DNA from 4 places in the Arthrobacter sp. TMP15 genome. Region 4 is predicted to be linked to each of the others. Evidence: riboswitches for the same ligand, from Rfam matches in the RefSeq annotation. Region 4 holds a riboswitch; each other region holds the start of a gene.
The links. Region 4 has a riboswitch for thiamine pyrophosphate ahead of AAFM46_RS02770 (3-oxoacyl-ACP reductase). Riboswitches for the same ligand answer to the same signal wherever they lie in the genome.

Region 1 (5,977 bases), 460 kb from region 4:
TGCCCGCACCAGCACGGATGGCACCACAGCGGCCGGCACCACAGGATGTTTGCGTCGACTTTTGGTGCGGGAGACAGCCAAATTGTGCGCTTCAAGGAGAAGTGGGGAGCCGCCGTCGTCCAGGGAATGCTGGAACTGCGGACGCGTGCGCGGCCGAACCGCTGGGATATGCCCAGGTACCCAAATCCCTGCACCGGCCAAGAGCTCCTTACTTTGCGCAAGAACCGTGGCGGGCGGGCCGTCAAAAAGGACGCCGCCAGGTTCACCGAGCCGTGTTGGGGCCAGCACCACGATCCGATCCACAACATCCAACCAGACCGACACCCGGTGCTCCACAACCACTAAGGTTGCCCCGGTTTCAGCCAAACTACGACTAACGGCGTCGCGCACCTCCACAACTCCCGCGGGATCCAAATTGGCTGTGGGCTCATCAAGTAACAACAAACCGGGGCGCATAGCCAGCATTCCGGCCAACCCCAGGCGCTGCTTTTGCCCACCGGAGAGGGCGGAACTGGAATGATCCAACGGTAGATCAAGACCAACAGATTCCAGCGCTGCATTGACCCGGCGCCAGATTTCATCCCGTGGGACTGCCAAGTTTTCCGCTCCAAAGGCAACGTCGTCACCAATACGCGAAAGGACCACCTGCGCATCCGGGTCCTGCTGCATGAGCCCTGCCCGGCCGCGGGATTCCACTGCGGGACGGCCATCTATGAGCAGTTCACCGATCTCATTCGCGTCCTCGTTCTCTCCCAGGACACCAGCCAAGGCGTGCAGCAAAGTGGACTTTCCGGCCCCGGAAGGCCCCAACAGCAGGACCCGCTCACCCGGCTCGATCACCAGATCCAGTCCGTGCACGGCCCGGGCAGCGCGGCCGGAATGCTGCCAACCCCAGCCCTTGGCATTCACTCGCGCCGGTGCTCCGCGGTTCTGCACACCAGCCATGACTAAACCGCTCGCTCTGTGGCAGCGCCCCGGGATGGCAGATTCGCCAGCGCACCCGTGCGGGCTAGTCCGCGCACAGCCAGCCACGGCACCAGTCCGGCAATGAGCGCACCGGAGATCATGGAGAACAGAACGTAGACCAGCTTCCATTCAATTGCCCAGGCGACGTTATAAATAAAGGCTCCATTGACGCCCATGGCCAACCCAGCCAGCACCCCTGCCAATGCTGCTACGGGGAGGTTGAACTTGCGGTAGCGGAACAGTGCAAAGCCCAACTCGGCACCCAGGCCCTGGACCAGTCCGGAGATCAGTACAGTGAATCCAAAGTGTGTGCCCAGCAAACCCTCAACGGCTGCGGCAATGAGTTCGCAATACAAGGCGGCGCCCGGTTTGCGGATCACAAGCCCACCCAGGATGCCAGCGATCAACCAGCCGCCGCCGTACAGGGCCCCGGCGGGTGGAAAGGCAATCGAGAGTGCGCTGATCAACCCGTAGCCGGCGGACCAGAGCCAGAAAATAACACCCACGGCCACGCCCAGCACTGAGAGGACAACAATATCCACTACACGCCACGTGCTCTTTTTGGCTGGTGCAGCGTTGTTAGGTGTGTTTTGATTTTGCCTGGCGTTTTCGCCCGCTAATGACTTGCTCATGTTTCCTCCTTTTCAGGAGGGGCGGTTGCGGCGGTATTTCCGCGCAGCCGAAGAGAACTCGACTTCCTTCGCCGGTACTAGCCGGGGCAGGTTCGAGGGTCTGCGGCGAACCGCACTCTCAGCGTCGATACCCGGGTCGGGTAGACGCTCCCCTGTCGTGTTTGAATTGCGGCTTCATCATACCTCGCTCATGTAGAGAGGGACAATGCGTGAACCACGATGAAGTCACACGGCAGAAGCTCTGCGCATCGTAGTTGTGCGAACACGGATTTGCACAAACATGCAGAGGGCCCCTGTGGAGGGAAGGGAGCGGCTAGGCTAACATTAAGGTTTTGCCCGCCACGGGGCCCGAAAAGACTAAAGGAGTCCTTCATGAACATCGTCTTCAAATTGCTTGGAACCGGAGTGAGCCTGGGTGCCGGGTTTTTGGCCAGCAAACTCGTTGATAAGGCTTGGGAAAAGAGCACGGGCAATAAGCCGCCCAAGGACGGAGCTGATCTAGAGAATAGTCTCCGTTCAGCGCTGACGTTTGCGCTGGTTTCTTCGGTTGTTGCAGCCATAATCCAGACACTGGCCAGCCGGACCACTCAAAAAGCGATAGCACGGTTCAACAAACACCCAGAAGAGGTCTAGGCGCCCGCGGCTCTCACCCCACGACCGCGAGTTGCCACTTGTGGTGTCCAAAACGCAATTGTGGACACCACAAGTGGCAACTCGCGTTAGTTGGGTGAGGCGTCCTCGATCACGGCAGCCACAACCTCATCGAGTTCATCAACGCTGAGCAGTTCCGGACGTCGATGCTTGGTACGGTATCCGGCGCGTCCCACCATGTGCGCTGATACCGGAACGGTAAGAAGTTGAAAGAGCCACGCGACAAGCAGGATCGGCGCCAGCACCCATAAACGCAGTTGCAATCCCATGGCTGCAAGCATCAACAATAAACCTAAAACCTGTGGTTTCGTGGCAGCGTGCATGCGGCTCATCAGATCCGGGAATCTCAAGAGCCCGATGGCCGCTGCCAGACTCATGAGAGCACCAAGGAGCAGGCAGATGGCCGTGAGCACATCTAGAAAAGTGTTCATGCATCCTCCTTTTTATGTCCCACGAATCGAGCCACAGTAACTGACCCTAAGAAGCCGATCACTGTTAGCACCACCAAGAGTGCCAGGTTGTCCATGTGCTTGTTCACAGCCATTTCCGTAGCCAGCGCAGCTCCAAAAATGGCCAGTAGAACATCTGCGGCAATGACCCTATCAAGCAGAGACGGCCCCTTGGCAATACGGTAGATAGTCCCAGCGCCAGCCAATGAGAGCACCACAGCGACGATTATTGCAATAATTTCCAGGACCGTCATTATCCCTCACCTTCACGTTTTTTCGTAGCCGTTGTGGCCTCTCGTCCGTGGGAATGAGCTTCGGCATCGGAGTGATTCGCTAGTGCCCGGACGCGATCCGCGTGCGTAAGCATTAACTCCCCTGCCTTCTCCGATTTCAAGGCCGCGAGTTCAGCTTGGGTCCCCATGACACGGATTAGCCGGGCCTCGATATCCTGAATACCTGCACGGACCTGTTCAACACTTTCCGCCGTTGGTGCGTTCATCGCATGAACATAAAGCGTCGCCGAACCTCTATTCACCTCAACCACCAGTGAACCCGGAATCAGCGACAACACGTGCCCTACTGCCGTCATGAGCAGGTCCGAGGGGCTGCGCAAAGGCACCGCAATGACCGCATTGCGTATGCGTGGGCCCTTCATAACGGCCCAATACAGGACCTGAAAGCTGGCAATGGTGACCTGCTTGAGGAACCACAGCAAGAAAGTCACTGCACGCAGGACATTGAATCGGCCGCTCAATTCAATGGGTGGGAGATAGAACGCTTGGAAAACGACGAGCGATATCAGCGCACCAAAAAGAAGGTTCCCCGCACTGAAATCCTGCCACAGAGCACCCCACACCAGTACTAGCCAGATCAGCAGCGGCAGTTTTTGCACAAGATTCCACTTCGGAGTCTTAGAGAGGTTCATCGCGTTCCCGCCCCTAGACCCAGCACAGCTTCAATATAGGGAGTGCGTTCAAGCATGCCTGTGGCTGCTGTCTGGCACAACTCAAAGAGCGGTCCCGCAAAGACTGTCATGGCCACCCCAAGAACTACCAAGCCCATCGTGGAATACACCATTGCACTGGGCAGGATCGGAATCTCATTGTCTCCGGCAAAACGCCCCTTGGTGGCATCAACATGTTTACTGGTGCGAAGTGCCCGCATACTTGGCGTACCCGAAGCGTCGGGGGCAGTTGCCAGCAGCACTGGATCCGGGTCCTGTGCATCTGCGGTACTACGCCAAAATACACGGTTCCACACTCTGGCCATGACTAGCAGTGTGAGCAAACTGGCCACCACTGCGCCCACCACAAGGGCGTAAGCGAGCGGCGTACCGTCAGCCACACCTGCCTGCAGCAAGCCCAGTTTGCCCAGGAATCCGGAGAACGGCGGGATTCCGGCCAGGTTCATGGCGGGGACAAAGTACAGCACCGCCAGTATGGGAGAGAGCTTCGCCAGACCCCCCAGACGCGCAATCGAGGAGGTCCCGCCACGCCGTTCGATCAGCCCCGTCACCATGAACAGACTGGTTTGGACGGTGATGTGGTGAATGACGTAGAAGATTGTTGCGGCCAAACCCAGCACCGATGAAAGTGCGACGCCGAAGATCATGTACCCGATGTGGCTCACCAGGGTGAAGGAGAGCATGCGCTTGATATCAGTTTGTGCCACGGCCCCAAGGACACCCACGATCATGGTCAGCAGGGCCACAACCAGAAGCGCAGAGTTAAAATCATTCGAGGGGAAGAGTAGTGTTTCGGTTCGGATGATGGCATAGACGCCAACTTTGGTGAGCAGCCCCGCAAATACTGCTGTGACCGGTGCTGGAGCTGTTGGATAGGAGTCCGGGAGCCAAAAGGACAACGGGAAAACGGCTGCCTTGATCCCAAAGGCCACCAGCAACAACACATGCAATAGGTTCTGCGTGCCTTGGTCCAGTTCGCCAAGCTTCACCGCCAGATCAGCCAAGTTCACTGTTCCCGTTGCACCATAAACCATCCCAATGGCAATCAGAAACAGCAATGAGGAAACCACGCTGACAACTACATAGGTGATGCCAGCCCTGATCCGGGAGCCGGTGCCGCCGAACGTCATGAGGACGTAACTGGCAGTCAACAGGATCTCAAAGCCCACATAAAGATTGAATAAATCTCCTGCTAGGAACGCATTGGAAACCCCTGCCACCAGAATCAAATAGGTGGGGTGGAAAACCGAAACGGGTCCACCTTCTTCACCGTCCGCGGCACCCTGACCTGTGGCATAAGCAAGGACCGCCAAACTTACAGCAGAGGAGACAACTAACAGTAATGAAGAGAACTGGTCGGCAACCATCACAATGCCGAAAGGAGGGGACCAGCCACCAAGCTGAACGGCAATGGGTCCGCTTGTCCAAACGCTGGCCAACACCCAGACTTCCAGTGCCAAGGTGGCGCTGATGGTTGTGAGACTGACCCGGCGCTGCGCTCCGGGGCGCCTGATCAGCACGAACGCCAAAGCCGCGCCCAGAAAAGGCAGGACTACGGCCAGTGGCGCAAAACTAGCAACATTCATTCCTGCTCCTTCCCTGGCTTCTTAGGTGCTGACTTCTTCGGGGCCGGCTTCTTAGATGCTGACTTCTTCGGTGCCGGCCTACTGGGTGCTGGCTTCTTCGGATCAATTACCTTGCGATAATGCATGCCAGGGACTGTCTCACGTTTGTTCGCTGGCTGGTTGTTCTCGTGAAAATCGGAGATCTCAATGGCAATCTCGGAGTCCTCCTCGTTGTCATACAGGTCTTGTTTGGCGACCCGGAGATCCTCCGTATCAACTTGAATATCATCTGCGCGGCTCAACAACCATGAGCGGTATATCAGGCTCAACATGAATGCTGTGACCGCAAAAGAAATCACAATCGAGGTCAGGATGAACGCTTGAGGCAAGGGATCATTGAACTCTGTGGGGGAAATATCCTTATCAAAGATCGGTGCCAAACCTGCGTATCCACCAGTTGTTAGCAGGAGCAGGTTTGTGGCATTGGCCAGCAGCATCAGGCCCAGCAGCACACGGGTGAGGCTTCGTTCCAACAATAGGTAAATACCCACGGCAAACAGGACACCCATCACCAGGAGCAGGGTCAGGTTTACACTCATCGACCAACCTCCATTGGTTCGTCGTCTTCAATTAGTTCAAACCCATCCATGCCGTTTTCTTCATGCTGGTCAATTTCTGAACCAAGGCTGCGCAGCACATCAATGACCAAGCCCACCACCACTAAATACACGCCAATGTCGAAGAGAGTGG
Region 2 (5,977 bases), 1.4 Mb from region 4:
AGTCTGCCACCGATCACGGCGTGTTTAAAGGCCTGGGCCATAATGACAGGATTTTGTGCCCGGGTGACCGCGGTGGCCAACAAGACGGCATCGCAACCCAACTCCATAGCCAACGCGGCGTCCGAAGCTGTGCCAATTCCGGCGTCGAGCACCACTGGCACGTTAGCGCGGGAGACTATCAATTCAATATTGTGCGGGTTCAAGATGCCAAGTCCCGTGCCTATCGGTGCACCCAGGGGCATGACAGCGGCGGCGCCAAGCTGCTCCAGCCGGAGCGCTAGGACAGGATCGTCATTGGTATAAGCAAAGACTTTAAACCCGCGGTTGACCAGCTGCTCAGTAGCCTCCACCAATTCCAGGGCATCGGGCAGAAGCGTGTGTTCATCAGCAATGACCTCCAGCTTCACCCAGTCCGTTTCCAAGGCCTCCCGCGCCAGTTCTGCCGTCATAACAGCCTCCCGCGCGGTGAAGCAACCGGCGGTGTTGGGCAACACACGGATACTGTTCTCCACCAGTAGCTGGAACAGGTTTGTCCCTGATTCGCCATGGGGATCCACCGAATACCTGCGCATGGCCACAGTTGTCAGCTGCGTGCCGGAAGCAATCAGTGCAGCGCCAAGTCCTGCCAGACTTGGCGCCCCGCCAGTGCCCATAATGAGCCGGGAGCCAAGTGCCACACCATCAATTATCAGAGCGTCTTGGTGGGTAAGGGGTTCAGTCATGAGCTTTCACTTTCAAAAATGGGGTTGATTGACATGATATTTATTCCAACCTGTGGTTAGCCGCCCTGCACAGCTGCAACAATTTCAAACTCGTCGTTGACTTCAACTGCTGTGGCAGCCCACTGACTGCGTGGCACAATTCCGGCGTTCCGGGCTACAGCAACACCCAGCCGTCCGCCGTCGGCCGCTTGCCCAGAGGGCAGCAATACTTTCCCTGTTATAACTGACACAAGATCCGCCACAGTGGTTCCAACCGTGTAAGGCTGCGCAGTGCCGTTGATATTAATGGTGGTCATGGTGACTCCTTAGAAGGTGTGCCCGCAGGACGGGAGTGCTGCAGTGCAGGTGAATAACGGTCTGGGCGGAACTGTTCCCACGCCAGATCTGTGATGTTGCCCAGCAATTGTCGGGTGATGTGGGCCGCTATGGGCGTCAGCAGGACTCCGTGCCGGAAGAAGCCTGTGGCGATGATGAGCCCGGGAATGTCCCTGCCATTGCCGTCACCAACTCGTCCCAACAGCGGCGCATTGTCCGGGGTGCCGGGGCGGGCGCGGGCACTCATTTCAAGTAATTCCAGTTCGGCCACGGCAGGTAAGAGCACTTGGGCGTCACGGAGGAGCTGGTGAACTCCGCCCGCACTGACACCGGCGGATCCGTCTTCACGGCTACTGGCGCCAATGACAACGCTCCCATCGGCCCGCGGCACTATATAGACGGGCAGCCCACGAACCAGTCCGCGGATAGTTGCGGTGGTCAGCGGATGAAGATGTTTGGGAACCCGAAGGCGCAGGATGTCTCCGTATACGGGACGGACAGGCAGCTTGAGGCCCTCCGGCAGCTCGTGAAGTTCCGGAGCGCCCAACCCATTGGCCACAATGACCTCGTTGGCATGAACAACACGGCCGTCCGCCAGTTTTACCCCTGTCACGGGCGAGTGCGAGTTACTGGGATCTTTGTGTAGCAAAGCCGTAGCGGACTGGTCAATGAATGTCTGCTCTGCACTGTTTCGGCCGGCCGCCACGGCGGCTTTCACCAGTTGCACTCGTAGTGTTGCAGCCAAGGCTCGCGGATCCACCTGATGATCGGCTTCTACTTTGTAGGCGCAAGAAATATGTGGCCCCACCATTGGTTCAAGAACGCGAGCTTCACGGATGCTCAGCTGAGATACCTCCAAACCATGACGGGTTTGGACCTCGCGGAGGTCGGCCAGCGCCTTGCGGTCAGCTGGGTCTGCGCCCAGTACCAGTGTTGGAGACGTGTTGAAGCCTGTATGGCCAGATTCGGGAATGGCGGCCATAAATGCTGGCCAGCGTGCAGCCGAGGCTAGTGTGAGTTCCAGCAGGTCATCTTCTTGATAGTGCAGTTCGCTCACGGGAGCCAACATTCCGGCGGCCGCAAAAGTGGCTCCGGTGGCGGGTGCCGGGTCAATAATGCTCACAGAATGCCCGGCTTTCTGGGCTTCCCACGCAATGCCCAGTCCAATAATGCCGCCACCAATGACAGCCACGTCGGTGCTCAGAATCTGGGCTTCAAAAGTTGCCACTACGCTCTCCTTCCCTACGCCGGCATGATCCGGATCAGGTTCCACGCCCGCACGGGACGTATTTCGGTCGGCACATTTCGGCGCCCTCTCAACCAGCTTCACTGGCTCCCGCGGTACTGCACTAGTCTATGAGACATGAGCAGATTATCGGTCATCCATGACAGCACAGCGAAAACCCCCGCCACTTCCTTCAAGGACGCCAGACTCTATTTGTGCACCGATGCGCGGGAAAAACAGGGCGACTTTGCCGATTTCCTGAAGGCTGCCTTCGCCGGCGGAGTGGACATCATTCAGTTGCGCGACAAGTCCATCGAGGCCGCTCAGGAACTGGAGTTGCTAACAGTTTTGCGTTCTGTGGCGCAGGAGTGCGGCAAACTGTGGGCCGTGAACGATCGTGCCGATATTGCCATGCTCAGCGGTGCCCCCGTTTTCCATGTGGGCCAGCAGGATCTGCCGTTGCCAGCCGCGCGTTCACTCGTGGGATCAGGTGTTTCCCTGGGGCTTTCCAGCCATGACACCAAGCAAGTGTCCGCAGCTGCTGCCGACCCGAACGCCGATTACTTTTGCGTGGGACCGCTATGGGCCACCCCCACCAAACCGGGCCGTGCCGCCGTGGGACTTTCCTTGCTTGAGCACGCCGCATCCCTGCACACCACCAAGCCTTGGTTTGCCATAGGCGGGGTGGATCTAAGCAACGTTGATCAGGTGGTGGACGCTGGCGCGTCTCGCATTGTTGTGGTCCGGGCCATTACTGACGCCCAAGATCCGACGGCGGCTGCCGCAGAACTGCTCTCCCGGCTACCCGCACTGGGGTAACTTTCACAACGCCGCGCAGCCACGCTCGTTGCTGATGGACCTCCTGCGAAGAGACCTCATGCCAAGAGTGATCCTGCCAAGGGGCCCGGTCTAGTTGAGCCGGTGGCGGCTGGCAACAGCCTCCAATTCCGCTCGATAAGCAGACCATTCTTCCGCCGTACGAGTTGAGGTGTTTCGATCCAGCGGCCCATTACCCGTTGCCCCGTCAATGAGCTCGCGCAGGATATCCGCGTGGCCGGCGTGCCGGGCGGTTTCAACGCACACATGGACCATGATCCGGCTCAGTATCACCTGCCGACTCGCAGGATCCCACCAGGGCACCTCACCCACGGTGTCCAGCGTCAGCAATTCGATGGTCCTGTCGCTGTGCAACGCGGAGAATTCATGCAGTTCAAGAATGTCCGCGCGGCTCTCGTCGGGTCCGGCCCACAGATCGCTGTCCTGGGGTGCACCGGCTGCTAGCCATGGCATTTCTCTATTGCTGGGACGGTCAAAAACCACGCCTAAATATCCCAACTGGACACTGGCCACGTGTTTGAGAAGGCCTAAGAGATTTGTTCCTGTGGGCGTCATCGGCCGGCGGACGTCATAGTCGCTGAGTCCCTCAAGCTTTGCCAGCAGGTTTGCCCGCTGACTTCGCAGGTACTTCAGGAGATCATCTTTTTCATTCATGGTGCCCACTTTTTGCTCATCATCGCGCCGGAGTATCGCTGCATGGTGGCATGACCGCAGCGCTGGCCAGCCAGGTGGCACTGTCGGTGGCTAGGACGCTACCGCAAGCCAACCAATTCTTCCAGCAACTTCATATGCGACTCGAAAAGAGCTATTGGATCGCTAAACGTCGATGTTCCATACTGGCCAAACACTTCAAAGTTCACAGCTCCAAAAACGGATACCCACACCAATGCACCCGAAGCAAAAACATGGTCTGGGACGCTCATTTCCATGTCCGCCCTGATTAGCTCGAAATCAGCAGCCAGCGGTGGACTTCCTTCCTTGACAGGAGCCGTCAGAGCCTTGGATTCGTAGGCACGTTGCAGAATCTGTATGAGCAAAACCACAACCCGCGTGCCTGGTTGGGTCGTTTGTTCCGCCGGGGCGTCGTAACCTGGCACAGGTGAACCAAAAAGTAGTCCATAGCGCGCCGGCTCAGCCAAAGCCCATTGCCGAATAGCTCCACCCCACGCTCGGAATTGCTCTGAGAAATCATTTTGGGGTACCGCGCCAACTGCTGCATCCACAGCGTCACCCAGTGCGTTGTAGCCATCCACCACCAAGAGAGTCAGCAGCTCATCCCGGCTCTTTACATACCGGTAAACAGCAGAAGAAACTACACCTAGGTCACGCGCCACGGCCCGGAGTGAGAGCCCAGCGGCGCCGTGCAATTCAAGATGATGGCGCCCAATGGTGAGGATTTCCGACATGGTTTGCGTTCGCGCCCGTTCCCGCGGTGTTTGGCTCATAGCTCTATTCTCAGACTATTCGAGACCACCGTCAACTTAAGTGAGCACTGCTCTTGACAATTTCAACCCGTAGGCTTGATAGTTAAAGCGAGAGCACCGCTCTTTACTGAAAAGATGAAAGATTACCTGAATTGAGACCTCATGGAAAACGTTAAAATTGTCACTGGGGCAGGACCCGTTGGCGCCACCGTGGCCCTGCAACTTGCCAGTGCCGGCCATAGCGTGCGGTTACTGACCCGTTCAGGCTCGGGCCCGGAACACCCCTTGATAGAGCGTCGCCGGGTTGACGTTAGCGAACCCGCACAATTGCACACCGCGATGGTGGATGCTGACACCGTCTTCCATTGCATTCATGGCTCAAAGTACAGGGCAGATACCTGGCGCAAGGAGTTGCCGGGCGCGGAACGCACGGTCCTTGCCGTGGCGGGAGAGTCGGGTGCGCTCGTGGTTTTCCCGGAAAGCCTCTACGCCTATGACACCCCGGAAAAAGTTATGACCGAGACCAGCTCGCGCACGGCAAGCGGAGGCAAGCGCGGGGTCCGCACAGAGCTGCTGGCCGCTCGAGCCGCCTCGAAAACTCCCACAGTGAGCGTGGTGGCCTCCGATTTTTTTGGTCCGCTGGTACGCGGGGCCCATGCTGGCGAGCGTATGGTTCATCGCATCCTGACAGGCAAGCCCCTACAGCTCCTAGGCAGCAGCACCATCCCGCACTCATTCACGTATGTCCCGGATCTGGCCGCAGCAATGGTTCGCGCGGCATCACTGCCGGCAACGTGGAACACAGTGCTGCATGCACCCAGCAACAAGGCCATCTCTCAGCGTGAGCTTGCCTCGGCTTTTGCCGCTGCCGCCGGAGTCGAGCTCCCTAAAGTGAGATCCCTCCCGGGGTGGGCGGTTTCCATGGCAGGCATTTTCTCCTTGGACACAAGGGAGCTCACTGAGATGATGTATCAGTTTCAGGCCCCGTTTATAATGGACTCCCTGGCCACTGAAAAGCTCTTGAACCTCTCCCCCACGCCTCTCCATGCGGCTGCCGCGCAGACTGTGCAGTGGTGGCAAAGACGCCGCTAGGTTATCGCCTCAACGCTCAGGGCAACCTTGCGAAGCAGGACGGCCAGGAGTTCGCGCTCCTTGCCGGTGAGCCCTGCGAGCATTTCTTGATCACTGCGCAGCAGGCGTGGCAGCTCGCTATCCACCAGTTCCCGTCCTTGTGGAGTTAAGCGCATGAGTACAACACGGCCGTCGCGTTCCCAAGGGAGCCGCTCAATGAGTCCCCGCTTAACCAAACGGTCGGTATTTTTGGATGTTGAGGCACCACTAAGCATGGTCGAAGCAGTAATTTCACTTGCCCGCAGGGGTGATTCGGCGCGGGCTAAGGTACAGAGAACGTCAAATTCGGCCCGCGTCACTTCCGCTGGCAACAATCCATGACC
Region 3 (5,977 bases), 1.5 Mb from region 4:
CCAAGACCCAGCAGGATTCACTGATCGGCAATGTCTACCTGGGCAAGGTCCAGAACGTGCTGCCCAGCATGGAAGCGGCTTTCGTGGACATTGGTCGAGGGCGCAACGCTGTCCTCTACGCAGGTGAAGTTGATTGGGATTCCGCAAATCTGAACGGACAACCGCGCCGGATTGAGAACGCGTTGAAGTCCGGTGACCCCGTCCTGGTGCAGGTTTCCAAGGATCCTGTGGGCCATAAGGGTGCACGTCTGACCAGCCAGATTTCTTTGCCTGGCCGTTACCTGGTGTTTGTGCCGGGGGGGTCCATGACTGGGATCTCCCGCAAGTTACCCGACGTGGAACGTAATCGCCTCAAGCGCGTGCTCAAGGATCACCTGCCCGAAAATGCTGGTGTGATTGTCCGCACCGCGGCCGAGGGTGCCAGTGAAGAAGAGCTAACGAATGACATCAACCGTTTGCGCGCTCAGTGGGCGGGCATCAATGAGCGGGCGTCTTCGCATAAGACGCTCGCCCCGGAGATGCTGTACGGCGAACCTGACCTGACGATCAAGGTTGTCCGTGACGTCTTTAATGAAGACTTCACCAAACTAATTGTCTCGGGCGAGGACGCCTGGGACACCATCGAGGCATATGTGACCTATGTTGCCCCGGATCTGCTTGACCGTTTGGAGAAGTGGAACAAGCCCGAAGATATCTTTGCCGCGCACCGCATCGATGAGCAGATCAACAAGGCGCTGGAACGCAAGGTCTTCCTGCCCTCGGGAGGTTCGTTGGTGATCGACCGCACCGAAGCTATGACAGTGGTCGATGTCAACACCGGTAAGTTCACCGGCTCCGGCGGAAACTTGGAAGAAACAGTGACCAAGAACAACTTGGAGGCTGCCGAGGAAGTAGTTCGTCAGCTGCGCCTGCGTGACATTGGCGGGATCATTGTCATTGACTTCATCGATATGGTGCTTGAATCCAACCGGGATCTGGTGCTGCGCCGCCTGGTTGAATGCCTGGGACGCGACCGCACCAAGCATCAAGTTGCCGAGGTGACCTCACTTGGATTGGTTCAGATGACCCGCAAGCGTATGGGTACAGGCCTCCTTGAGGTCTTTGGCGAGCAGTGCCCAACCTGCGTGGGTCGCGGCATGGTCACGCACGAGATTCCAGTGGAGCATCGCCGTACGCATAGTCCTGCTGTGGAGGTTGCGCAGACCCATGCCAGCAAACCGGAGCATCGCGAGAACGAGCGCACGGCCAATAGGTCTACCCGCAGCGAACGTAAACGCAACCGCAACCGCGGGCAACAGGCTGAGTCGCAGCACCCGGAAAGCACTCCTGTGCAGTCACCCGATGAGGTTACCGAAGCAGAGAAAGTCCAGAAAGCCCACGCTGCCCGTACTGCTTTGGCGAACATTGCGGCAGCTGCGGCTGCTTCACATCATGAGCACGACGGGGACGAGTCACACCGTGGCGCTGCGGCCGTAGCAACAGCAATTGCGCAGAGCGCCACAAGCTCTGGCGGCAACGTAGGTGTCAAAGGCGACGTAAAAGCAGAAGGTTCAGAAACCTCCGACGGCGCAACTCTCACGTTGGGTGGGGAAGCCATTGAACTCCCTCGTGGGCATCGTAGTGAAAGCAGCGCAAACGTACAGGCAGGCAATGCTGACCATGCGGCGGCGCTGGCGGATCTGGCACAAGCTCTAGACCAGCTGGTGGCTCCCGGCCAGGACCAGCATCATGAGACGGTGGCGGACTCCAACGGTGGTAACCGTTCGCGTGCACGTCGGGGACGCCGCAACCGCAGTGCACGTAGCGCTCAAGGTGGTGCCGACATGGTGGTTGAAACTTCTCATTACGCTCCTGCAGGTCAGGGTTCCGCTCCGCATCTGAGTACCGCGGCAGCTATTCCGGCACCTGCAACGACTGTAACCAAAAGTAGCGAACCGATCATTCTCGGTGTGGGAGTGCCCGCTTCAGAGCTCTGATGCTGACACTGCCGGCCCGGAACCTGCGTTAAAATGTGCGTGCAGAACGCAGTTTTTGACATTGGCTCTGGGCCGGTTTTCTTTAAGCGTCACGGCTGGGGCTAGGGTGGAGATCGACACGGGGTGCCATGCCATCAGGGCTGGCTGAGAGAATACCCGTTGAACCTGCCCGGTTAGAACCGGCGAAGGGATGTCCCATTGAGTACCTACGCAACAGTTTCTTCCACTTCTGAAACTGGGCAACGCACCACCGTGCCCGCAACTGTGAAGCACCCCCGGATCCTGAGTGTTGCAGGTTCTGATTCATCGGGCGGTGCCGGTATCCAGGCTGACATTAAATCTATTTCAGCCCACGGTGGATATGCAATGACTGCCATTACGGCATTAACTGCGCAGAATACGCGGGGAGTACAAGACATCCATACTCCACCGGCAACTTTCCTCACAGCCCAACTGGACGCTGTAGCTTCCGACGTCACCATAGATGCCGTGAAGATCGGCATGCTTGGCACTGAAGAAGTCATCAACGCGGTGAGAGAGTGGCTGGCGCGGACCCGGCCCGCCGTGGTTGTACTGGACCCGGTCATGGTGGCTACTAGCGGAGACATGCTTGTGGCCCCGGCCGCCCGTGAAGCTTTACTGGAACTCATTAAAAGTTCGCACCTAGTGACTCCGAATCTCCCAGAGCTAGGGGTTCTCCTTGACCAACCGGAAGCTGCAAGCTGGCAGGCCGCCGTTCAGCAGGGTAAGGAGCTGGCCGCGACTCATGAGGTCTTGGTGCTCGTGAAGGGCGGGCACTTGGCGGGGGAGCTGTGCCCCGACGCACTGGTTCACCCTGACGGTGTGGTCAATGAGTTCATTGGCGCTCGGATAGATACCGTGAATACTCACGGAACCGGGTGCTCATTGTCGGCGGCAGTGGCTACTTTGCAGGCTCAAACTGGTGATTGGATTGCCAGCGTCCAGCAAGCCAAGGAGTGGCTGGGTAGGGCCCTTGAGACATCCGAGGTGCTAGAGGTTGGCTCCGGTGCAGGCCCCGTCAACCACCTGCACGCACTGTGGGAGAACGCAGCGCCTGGAGCCGGGCAATTCAGTGCAGCATTGTGGGCGCACATCGAACCCCAACGACAAGCAATTTTCGCTCTTGAGTTCATTAAGGAATTAGCCGCCGGTACGTTACAACGCAACCACTTTGCCTATTACCTGGTTCAGGATGCGCTGTACCTGAGCGCATACTCGCGTGTCCTTGCCCGTGCCAGTTCCTTGGCCCCAACCGAAATGGAGCAGAAGTTCTGGGCGGCAGGGGCACAGAATTGTCTTGAAGTTGAATTGCAGCTGCACCGCAACTGGCTCAATGGGCAGCCCGCAAATCCGCAACAGGGCCCGGTGACAAAGCACTACGTGGACCATTTGCAAGGTGTTGGATTCTCCGGCAGCTATGCGGAAGTGGTTGCCGCAGTTCTTCCGTGTTACTGGCTGTACGCAGAAGTGGGGCGTGTGCTGCATGCCGATTACCTATCCTTTTCGGGCGAACATCCCTATGGCACGTGGCTGGCGACATACGCCGACGACGACTTTGCTCAGGCAGCGGCCACAGCCGTGAGCATCATGGATACGGCCGCGCGCAGGGGATCGGCCCTGGAAAGAGAACGTATGCGGGCCGCCTTTGCGCATTCTGTACAGTACGAGGTGGATTTTTTTGCGGCACCGCATCAACACGTTCCAAGCGAGATCTAGGCACACTTGTCTGCAAAGGTGATCAACGCCACTGGTGATTGCCTAAGAAAACGGCGCGTCACGGTCCTAAATGAAGAAAAACGGTGGCAACCACGCTAAAGTTGGTGAGTACGGTTTCAGGAACCCCGGAAATTGTCAGTCAAAACAATGTTTTGGCAGACGCGCTTCGGAAGCTCGAAACCAGTCTCATTTGCTCCCGGAGCCAGAATTAGCGTATTCTTGATCTTCGGTGCTTACGCCAACACCTAGGGCAACCACTCCATGGCAGAACTCCATTGAGGTCCACGGCGTTGAGGCACATAGTATGCACCCCGCGTTTGTTCTTTTCTAGAACTGCGGCGCATGCGGTTGGCAGCGATCAAATACGATCCCTGCCGGCATAAAAATTTGTAATAAACGTCGAGAGAAGTGAGTTCCCCAGTGGTGTACGCGATTGTCCGCGCAGGCGGCCGTCAAGAAAAGGTTTCCGTTGGAGACCACGTGACCATGAACCGCGTCCCCGGTGGAGTTGGCAGCACACTTGAGCTGCCCGCTTTGCTCTTGGTTGATGGTGAGAAAATCACCACAGCCGCGAAGGACCTGGCTAGTGTAAAGGTTACGGCTGAGAAGTTGGAGGATCTTCGCGGGCCGAAGATCGTCATTCAGAAGTTCAAAAACAAGACCGGTTACAAGAAGCGTCAGGGCCACCGTCAGGAACTGTCCAAGGTCAAGATCACCTCAATCGCTTAATAAGCGTTTTGAAGTTCGATCCACTTAGAATCTTTTAGTCAAAAGGCAGGCATTTTCAAATGGCACATAAAAAGGGTGCGAGTTCCACTCGCAACGGTCGTGATTCAAACGCCCAGTACCTCGGCGTAAAGCGCTTCGGCGGTCAAGTTGTCAAGGCAGGCGAAATTATTGTTCGCCAGCGCGGCACACACTTCCACCCCGGTGAGGGTGTTGGTCGTGGCAAGGATGACACATTGTTTGCATTGGATGCAGGCGCAGTCGAGTTCGGTCAGCGTCGCGGACGCCGCGTCGTAAACATCGTCGCTGCTGCACTCTAATACCAAAGCTTTTCCAGTGGAGCGGGCCGCATGGCTCGCTCCACTGGCTTTTAACACAGTAATACCCACCGGCCGGCATCAGGCCCTAGCCCATTACAGGACTAGAATGAGTGCGCAATAGCAAGATCTATTCAAGGAGATTTTAGTGGCCAGCTTTGTTGACCGGGTTGTTCTGCATGTATCCGGCGGGACTGGCGGCCATGGCTGCGTGTCGGTTCACCGGGAAAAGTTTAAGCCTTTGGGCGGGCCCGACGGCGGTAAAGGAGGCGACGGCGGTTCTGTCACCATCCGTGTGAGCGATCAAACCACCACCCTGTTGGATTTCCACCACGCCCCGCACCGCCACGCTGGTAACGGACAGCCCGGTATGGGGGACTGGCGCGATGGAAAAATTGGCGAGTCGCTGGTCCTTGATGTACCCGACGGCACAGTCGTTAAAGATAAGGAAGGCAACGTGCTTGCCGACCTTGTCGGGATTGGCACCGAATACATTGCTGCCCAGGGTGGCCAAGGTGGCCTGGGCAACGCGGCCCTTTCCTCGCAGAAGCGCAAAGCTCCCGGCTTTGCGCTGATGGGAATCGAAGGCGACGAGCGCGATGTTGTCCTTGAATTGAAATCGATTGCAGATATTGCCTTAGTAGGGTTCCCCTCAGCCGGGAAATCCAGTTTGATCGCCGCCATGTCCGCGGCGCGGCCAAAGATTGCCGACTACCCGTTCACCACCTTGATCCCCAATTTGGGTGTTGTGCAGGCAGGGGACGTCCGGTTCACCATGGCTGACGTGCCCGGCTTGATTGAAGGAGCCAGTGAAGGCAAAGGCTTGGGTCATAACTTCCTGCGCCACGTTGAGCGGTGTGCGGCCATTGTGCACGTTTTGGACTGCGCCGCACTGGAAGTTGATAGGGATCCCATCAGTGACTTGGCTATAATTGAGCGCGAGCTGGATAACTACTCAGTGGATATGAGCTTCGCCGGCGCCGACGGAGACGTTGTCCCCTTGAATGCACGCCCGCGTCTCATTGCCTTGAACAAGGTAGATTCCCCCGATGGACGGGACATGGCAGGATTTGTCCGCGGTGATTTGGAATCGCGTGGCTACAGAGTCTTTGAAGTTTCAGCGACCAGCCACGAAGGCTTACGACAATTGGGCTTTGCTATGGCTGAGATCGTCAGTGCCGCCCGCCAGAGCGTAATCGACCAGCCTGCAAAGGTTGCGCC
Region 4 (5,977 bases):
AATTGCTCCGCCCACCCCCATGGTGGCGCTCATCGTCGCAACTGCGCCACCAATCTTTTCCCGCGGCAGTTCATCACGAAGGATGCTGATACCCAACGGAATGGCACCCATCGCCAGCCCCTGCAGTACTCGTCCCACGAGCATCAAACCCATGGAATCTGTCAACGCGCAAAGCACGGAGCCCACTACTAAGGAGATCAGGGAGAACATCAGCATGCGTCGTTTGCCGAAAATATCTCCCAGCCGGCCAGCAATCGGGGTGATGACTGCCCCGGCCAGAAGGGTGGCTGTGATAATCCAGGAAGCATCTGCCGATGTGGTGTTCAACAACAAAGGTAGTTGTGGAATGAGTGGGACTACCAGGGTCTGCATCAGCGAAACCACAATTCCCACGAAGGCCAGTACAACGATGGCCAAGCGTGGAGAAGGTGATTTGGGAACTTTTACCGGGGGGCTTTGCGTCATGGGGCTCCTGTACGAACGGAAAGATTGAATTAACTAACTCTATTGTAGAGTACACAAGCTTTGCATCATACATGAAATATGTCTCATTCAAGGCTTCGCTAGAATGGGTCATGGAAACGGAGCAAACAGGGAGCGCCATGACAGTATCCAGCGATTTGCTGAAGTCGATGCAGTACGAGCTCATGCTCTTTTCTCGCTATCAACTGCGCCCGTTTTACCATGACGATCCAGCGTTGGAGCGGTCCGCTTATGTGCTCCTTAATCGTCTGGAGCCCGTGGGGCCCATGACACTGAAGGAGCTCTCCAGGGCCCTTCGCCTCGACACCTCAACCATCCACCGTCAGGTTGGCATGCTGCTGCGCCATGGCCATGTTTGCTATGTAGCGGGCACCCCGGGCGAGGTTGCCCGCCGCATTGCCCCCACTACTGCCGGCATTGACGCGCTCATTGCCACTCGCAAAGTCTATGAAGAAGGGCTCAATCGCGTGGTTGGCAATTGGCCCGAAACCAAGCAGGCGCAGTTCATGGAACTGCTTCGGGACTTCAATCAAGATGTTGAGGGTCTCGAAGAGACCTCCTGGCCCAGGGTGCAAGAGTAAAAGTCCTGGCACGAAATGAAATTAACTTGTGCACAAGTATCTTGTGTGCAAAGCTTTCTGGATGGAAGACCAGCCGCACTCGCCACCAATCGATTCAGACCCTCTTGAGCCGATGCTCTGCTTTGCGCTATATGCTGCGGCCAGGGCAACGAACCGCCGCTATAACGCCCTGCTTGAACCGTGGAGTTTGACCTACCCCCAATATCTAGCCTTGGTTCTTTTATGGTCTCGCCGGTCCCTGACCGTGAAGGAGGTTGCAGAGAATATGATGCTGGACTCGGGCACAACGTCACCCTTGATCAAACGGCTTGAGACACGGGGTTTCATTAGACGGGAGCGATCAACAGCTGACGAACGGACAGTGATTGTTTCCGTGACCGACCCCGGACTGGCCTTACGTACTGAGCTCGCCCACATTCCTCTGCGCATCGCGGCGGCAACCCAGCTGGATCAAAGTGACGGCAAGAATGCACTGTCGATTTTGCACAAAGTTATTCGCAACCTTTCTGCCACGCCAATGCTGGATAACGATTCTTCAAAAACCACTCCCCCCACCCACGCTTGAAGAAAAGCGTCCGGGTCAAACACGATTGAGAGCAATATGCGCGCCCTAATGCACACCACGTTCGGAGACCCCAGCAAGGTCCTTGCAGTTGAAAATATCCCGATCCCAGACCCCGGCGCCGGCGAGGTCCGCGTCCGCATGGTTTTGGCAACGATTCACAACCACGATCTACTCACCATCCGTGGCAGCTACGGCTTCAAACCCGAGCTGCCTGCCCGTGCCGGAACCGAGGCCATGGGGGTCATTGACGCTCTCGGCACAGGTGTCACCGGGTTTACTCCGGGCCAACGTGTGAGCACCGGCGGCACTTTTGGCGTGTGGGCTGAGTACTTCATTGCAAAAGCTGCAGCTGTATTCCCTGTCGATGACAGCATTAGTGATGAGGCAGCGGCCCAACTGGTGTCGATGCCGTTCAGCGCCATCAGTCTCCTTGAATCACTGAAACTCAACAAGGGTGATTGGCTGGTACAAAATGCTGCCAACGGCACTGTTGGCCGACTTCTAGCCCAGCTAGCAACTGCCCGCGGCATCAACGTTATTGGGTTAGTGCGCCGAAGCGCAGGCGTCAGGGAACTCGCTGATCAGGGAATCGGCAACGTCGTTGCCACGGATACTGACGATTGGGCTGAGCGCGTTCGTGCCATCGCCGATGGTGCCCCGATTACTTCTGGCGTTGACTCCGTTGGTGGACGGGCCAGCGGGGACGTCCTTTCACTGCTGGCGGAGAATGGCACGCTTGTGGTGTTTGGCGCCATGAACTCCCCGCTCATGGAGATCAGTTCCTCAGATGTCATCTTCAAACAGGTCACCATCCGTGGTTTTTGGGGTAGCAAAGTCAGCACATCCATGCCGGCCCAAGAACGCGGTGCCCTCATGAAGGAACTCCTTGAGCGGCTCGCCTCCGGAGCACTAACCCTTCCCGTTGAGGCAAGTTATTCACTGGAGGATGCCCAGGATGCGGCCCGGGCAAACTTTGTTCCTGGCCGCACCGGCAAGATCATGCTGCACCCCTAACCAGCACCAATAGTTAGCCACGTGGCGCCTGAGATTCACTCGGCTAGTCGGGTTGAGCCGGCTAGCCGAGTCAATCTAAACCGCCCTAGGTAGTGTGCCCGGCAAAAGATTTCAATTCAGGCCGGGACAGGCCCAAATTATCTCGCAGAGTACTGCCCGGGTATGCGGTTCGGAAGATCCCACGGTCCTGCAAAATCGGTACTACCAAGTCAACAAAATCCTTCAGGGAGTCCGGGTAGGCCGGACACATCAGGTTGAACCCGTCACAAGCACCAGATTCAAACCACTCCTGAATTTCATCGGCAACTTCGGTGGGCGTGCCAATCATGGTGGCATGACCACCTCCGGCTGCCAGGAAGCCCAGTAGTTCCCGCAATGTGGGCTCCTTGGTTTCAATAATTCGTTGCACTGTCAGGTACCGCCCCTGCGGGCCCGTGAACGTCGCCGCTGGCGGCAGCGGAGCCACCGCATCATCAAGCCCATGGGTTCGGTAATCCTGGCCGGTAAACACGTTCAGTTGGGCGATTGCCGCTGGAATATCCAGATAAGCGTCAAGTGCGCGTTTCTTCTCCAGCGCCCCTTCCCGGGTTGGTGCCACATAGGTGACTAGTCCAGGCAGGATTGGAACCACGGTTTGAGAACGATCGGCAACAGCTAGGCGCTCTCGCATATCGGTGGCGAACTCTAGTGCCGAGTCCTTATCCCAAGAAACAGAATAGATAGCCTCGGCAAATCGAGCCGCGAATGCTCGCCCTACTTCCGAGGACCCGGCCTGGAAAAGCACCGGCCTGCCCTGCGGAGGACGCGGAACGTTGAGCGGGCCCTTCACGGAAAAGTATTTGCCCTCATGGTTGATCGGTTGAATCTGCTCCGCATCAATAAAGGTCCCGCTCTCCCTGTCAGCGGGAAGCGCCTCATCCGACCATGAATCCCACAACGTCTGGATTACTTGGACAAACTCATCAGCCCTTTCATAGCGGTCAGCATGGTTTGGCAGTGCCGCCAACCCATGATTTTGGGCTTCAGCATCAAACATGGAGGTGACAATGTTTGCCCCCACTCGCCCACCGCTGATGTGATCCAATGAGGCAAGCATGCGTGCAGCATGGAAGGGTGTATAAAAGCTTGAGGAAACGGTGGTGACCAAGCCAATGTTTTTGGTGGCCCTGGCTATGGCGCTCAGAGCCGTAATGGGCTCCAGAAGCCACGGCACTCCCGCGGTGTAGGTCCGGTTGATGGCGTGCCCGTCCGCGAAGAAAATGGCGTCAAGGCAGCCACTTTCGGCCAGTTGCGCCAGTTCCTCGAAATAGGAAATCTCACCTACCCGCTCGGCACTGGAATTCGGGTGCCGCCAACCCATTGTGTGATGCCCTGCCCCGAAAAGAAAAGCATTGATATGTAATTCTCGTGTGCTGTTCATGAGAACTCCCCCGTCCTTAGTTCATGACCAGTCCGCCGTCGACCACAAGATTTTGCCCCGTCACGGCTCGGGACCACGGTGAGGCGAAGAAGAGTGCGGCATCGGCAAATTCGGCTGGAGTGGTGACTTTACGCAGCGGCGTTCCGCCGGCGATCAAGTCAAAAACCTGCTCTGGCGTGGCTGCGGAGGCGTCAGTGGTGCGCAGCAGCCCACCTGAAACCATGTTGACGCGGATATTTGATGGTCCTAGATCGGCCGCGAACGTCCGGGTCAACGCCAGCAGGGCAGCCTTCGCCGCGGTGTAGTCGTGGTATGGAACCACGGGGTTTTGGAACAGGTTTGTGCCAACGTTAACGATGGCGCCAAACCCAGCTTCCTTCATTCCCGGCACTACTGCCTGGATGGTATTCAGGGCACCTCCCACAACTCCGGCAAATTGTGCCCGAAATTCCTCGTAGCAAATCTCTTCGGCCTTAGAACGGCCGTCGCCGTTGAAAGAAAAGTCCGGCAAAGCGTTGTTGATCGCCGTGGTGATGGGTGTAGCAAAATGTTCGGTTGCCGCAGCGACCATGGCATTCACCTCGCCAGCATTGGTGACATCTGCGCGTAACGCAATCGCTTTTTCTGAACCGAATTCACGGGCTAGTTCCTGCGCGGCGACTTCACTGTTGCGGTAGTTCAGCACCAGGCGGGCGCCTTCACGGGCAAAGGAACGGGCCACGTCGGTGCCGAGTCCGCGCCCAGCGCCGGTAATGAGTACAACTTGGTCTTTGATCAGCATGTGTGCACCTTTCATATGAGTAAAAGGATGCCCAAAAGCACGATTCCCACGCTGCTGCGAGCGCTATGGCCTTTGTTCTGGACCGGCATCCCTTCGCTCGGATTATCGAAATCAGGTTCAACGGGTCTAGCTCTCAGCCGCAATGCGGCACCCCGTGTCGTGTCCAGAACCCAAGCTACCACGGTTGCCAGGGCCCTTACGCACGCCTCACTCGGCCTAATTCTCACACACCTCAAAACGCCACTGGGGCAGACGGAGAGAACAATAATTTCGGTGCGCCTAACTTTTAAGTTCAGATTAATGATACTACTAGATGCAGCGTCTTTTAGAGTTACAGCCACTAGATGTAGTGGTCTTGAGGCGGATCGCTAAAACAGATAGGAACCCTAGTGAGCCAGGACAGAGCCAAGTCGGCGGCTTTTAATCCCCCCAGTCGCAGAGCATCTTCGGATCTTGTGGTGTTCTCAAGCGTCTCTGAAAATACGCTGCGCTTTGTGAAGCGTTTGGACCGTCATTCCGTACGAATACCGCTGCGTCCCAAGCTGGAAGGCCAGATCCAACTCACCCGCCCTTTTGTCATGGTGGTCCCCACCTATGGCGGTGGTGCACGCGAGGGAGCGGTACCCAAACAAGTCATCAATTTCCTCAATGACCCGGTCAATCGGGGTTTCCTGCGAGGGGTTATCACCGCTGGGAACACAAACTTTGGCGAGGACTACTGCTTGGCAGGGTCCGTGATCGCCGGGAAATGCAAGATCCCTGAGCTGTATCGGTTCGAACTGCTGGGCACCGACTATGACGTTGAACGAGTCAATGAGGGCCTCACCCGGTTCTGGGCAGAGGCCGCCACCAAGGAAAAGGATCAACTATGAATTCCACCGTTGTAATAGCCGAAAAACCCTTGCACAAAGGCATTGGAACCCGGAAGGAGCACCACGCACTTAATGCGCAGTTGAACCTTTTCGCACCGGATGGCTCAATCCAACTTGAGAAGGATCAACAGGCCCTGCGCGAATACTTCCGCCAGGACGTCATCCCAAACACTGCCCACTTTGAGAGCCTCGAGGAAAAAATTGCTTTCCTGTTTAAGCATGACTACTACGAGGAAGCGTTCATCAACGCTTATGACTGGT

Region 1: another riboswitch for thiamine pyrophosphate. It lies ahead of AAFM46_RS00740 (ECF transporter S component); the one in region 4 lies ahead of AAFM46_RS02770 (3-oxoacyl-ACP reductase).
Region 2: another riboswitch for thiamine pyrophosphate. It lies ahead of thiO (glycine oxidase ThiO); the one in region 4 lies ahead of AAFM46_RS02770 (3-oxoacyl-ACP reductase).
Region 3: another riboswitch for thiamine pyrophosphate. It lies ahead of AAFM46_RS09255 (bifunctional hydroxymethylpyrimidine kinase/phosphomethylpyrimidine kinase); the one in region 4 lies ahead of AAFM46_RS02770 (3-oxoacyl-ACP reductase).

The regions. Positions count from the first base shown of each region.
Region 1 covers NZ_CP154262.1:164,532-170,508, reverse strand. The annotation lists gene AAFM46_RS00745 (ATP-binding cassette domain-containing protein) at 1-945, opposite strand, end outside; gene AAFM46_RS00740 (ECF transporter S component) at 948-1,598, opposite strand; TPP riboswitch at 1,645-1,762, opposite strand; gene AAFM46_RS00735 (DUF4235 domain-containing protein) at 1,971-2,231, shown strand; gene mnhG (monovalent cation/H(+) antiporter subunit G) at 2,318-2,680, opposite strand; gene AAFM46_RS00725 (monovalent cation/H+ antiporter complex subunit F) at 2,677-2,952, opposite strand; gene AAFM46_RS00720 (Na+/H+ antiporter subunit E) at 2,952-3,623, opposite strand; gene AAFM46_RS00715 (Na+/H+ antiporter subunit D) at 3,620-5,248, opposite strand; gene AAFM46_RS00710 (Na(+)/H(+) antiporter subunit C) at 5,245-5,826, opposite strand; gene AAFM46_RS00705 (Na+/H+ antiporter subunit A) at 5,823-5,977, opposite strand, start outside.
Region 2 covers NZ_CP154262.1:2,845,728-2,851,704, forward strand. The annotation lists gene AAFM46_RS12700 (thiazole synthase) at 1-722, opposite strand, end outside; gene thiS (sulfur carrier protein ThiS) at 779-1,018, opposite strand; gene thiO (glycine oxidase ThiO) at 1,015-2,265, opposite strand; TPP riboswitch at 2,260-2,386, opposite strand; gene thiE (thiamine phosphate synthase) at 2,401-3,081, shown strand; gene AAFM46_RS12720 (DinB family protein) at 3,172-3,753, opposite strand; gene AAFM46_RS12725 (WHG domain-containing protein) at 3,852-4,544, opposite strand; gene AAFM46_RS12730 (NAD-dependent epimerase/dehydratase family protein) at 4,686-5,615, shown strand; gene AAFM46_RS12735 (MarR family transcriptional regulator) at 5,612-5,977, opposite strand, start outside.
Region 3 covers NZ_CP154262.1:2,087,879-2,093,855, reverse strand. The annotation lists gene AAFM46_RS09260 (Rne/Rng family ribonuclease) at 1-1,976, shown strand, start outside; TPP riboswitch at 2,086-2,184, shown strand; gene AAFM46_RS09255 (bifunctional hydroxymethylpyrimidine kinase/phosphomethylpyrimidine kinase) at 2,175-3,713, shown strand; gene rplU (50S ribosomal protein L21) at 4,134-4,442, shown strand; gene rpmA (50S ribosomal protein L27) at 4,502-4,759, shown strand; gene obgE (GTPase ObgE) at 4,905-5,977, shown strand, end outside.
Region 4 covers NZ_CP154262.1:627,954-633,930, reverse strand. The annotation lists gene AAFM46_RS02795 (MFS transporter) at 1-465, opposite strand, end outside; gene AAFM46_RS02790 (MarR family winged helix-turn-helix transcriptional regulator) at 576-1,064, shown strand; gene AAFM46_RS02785 (MarR family transcriptional regulator) at 1,126-1,629, shown strand; gene AAFM46_RS02780 (zinc-binding dehydrogenase) at 1,666-2,643, shown strand; gene AAFM46_RS02775 (LLM class flavin-dependent oxidoreductase) at 2,729-4,063, opposite strand; gene AAFM46_RS02770 (3-oxoacyl-ACP reductase) at 4,080-4,844, opposite strand; TPP riboswitch at 4,916-5,009, opposite strand; gene nrdI (class Ib ribonucleoside-diphosphate reductase assembly flavoprotein NrdI) at 5,234-5,716, shown strand; gene nrdE (class 1b ribonucleoside-diphosphate reductase subunit alpha) at 5,713-5,977, shown strand, end outside.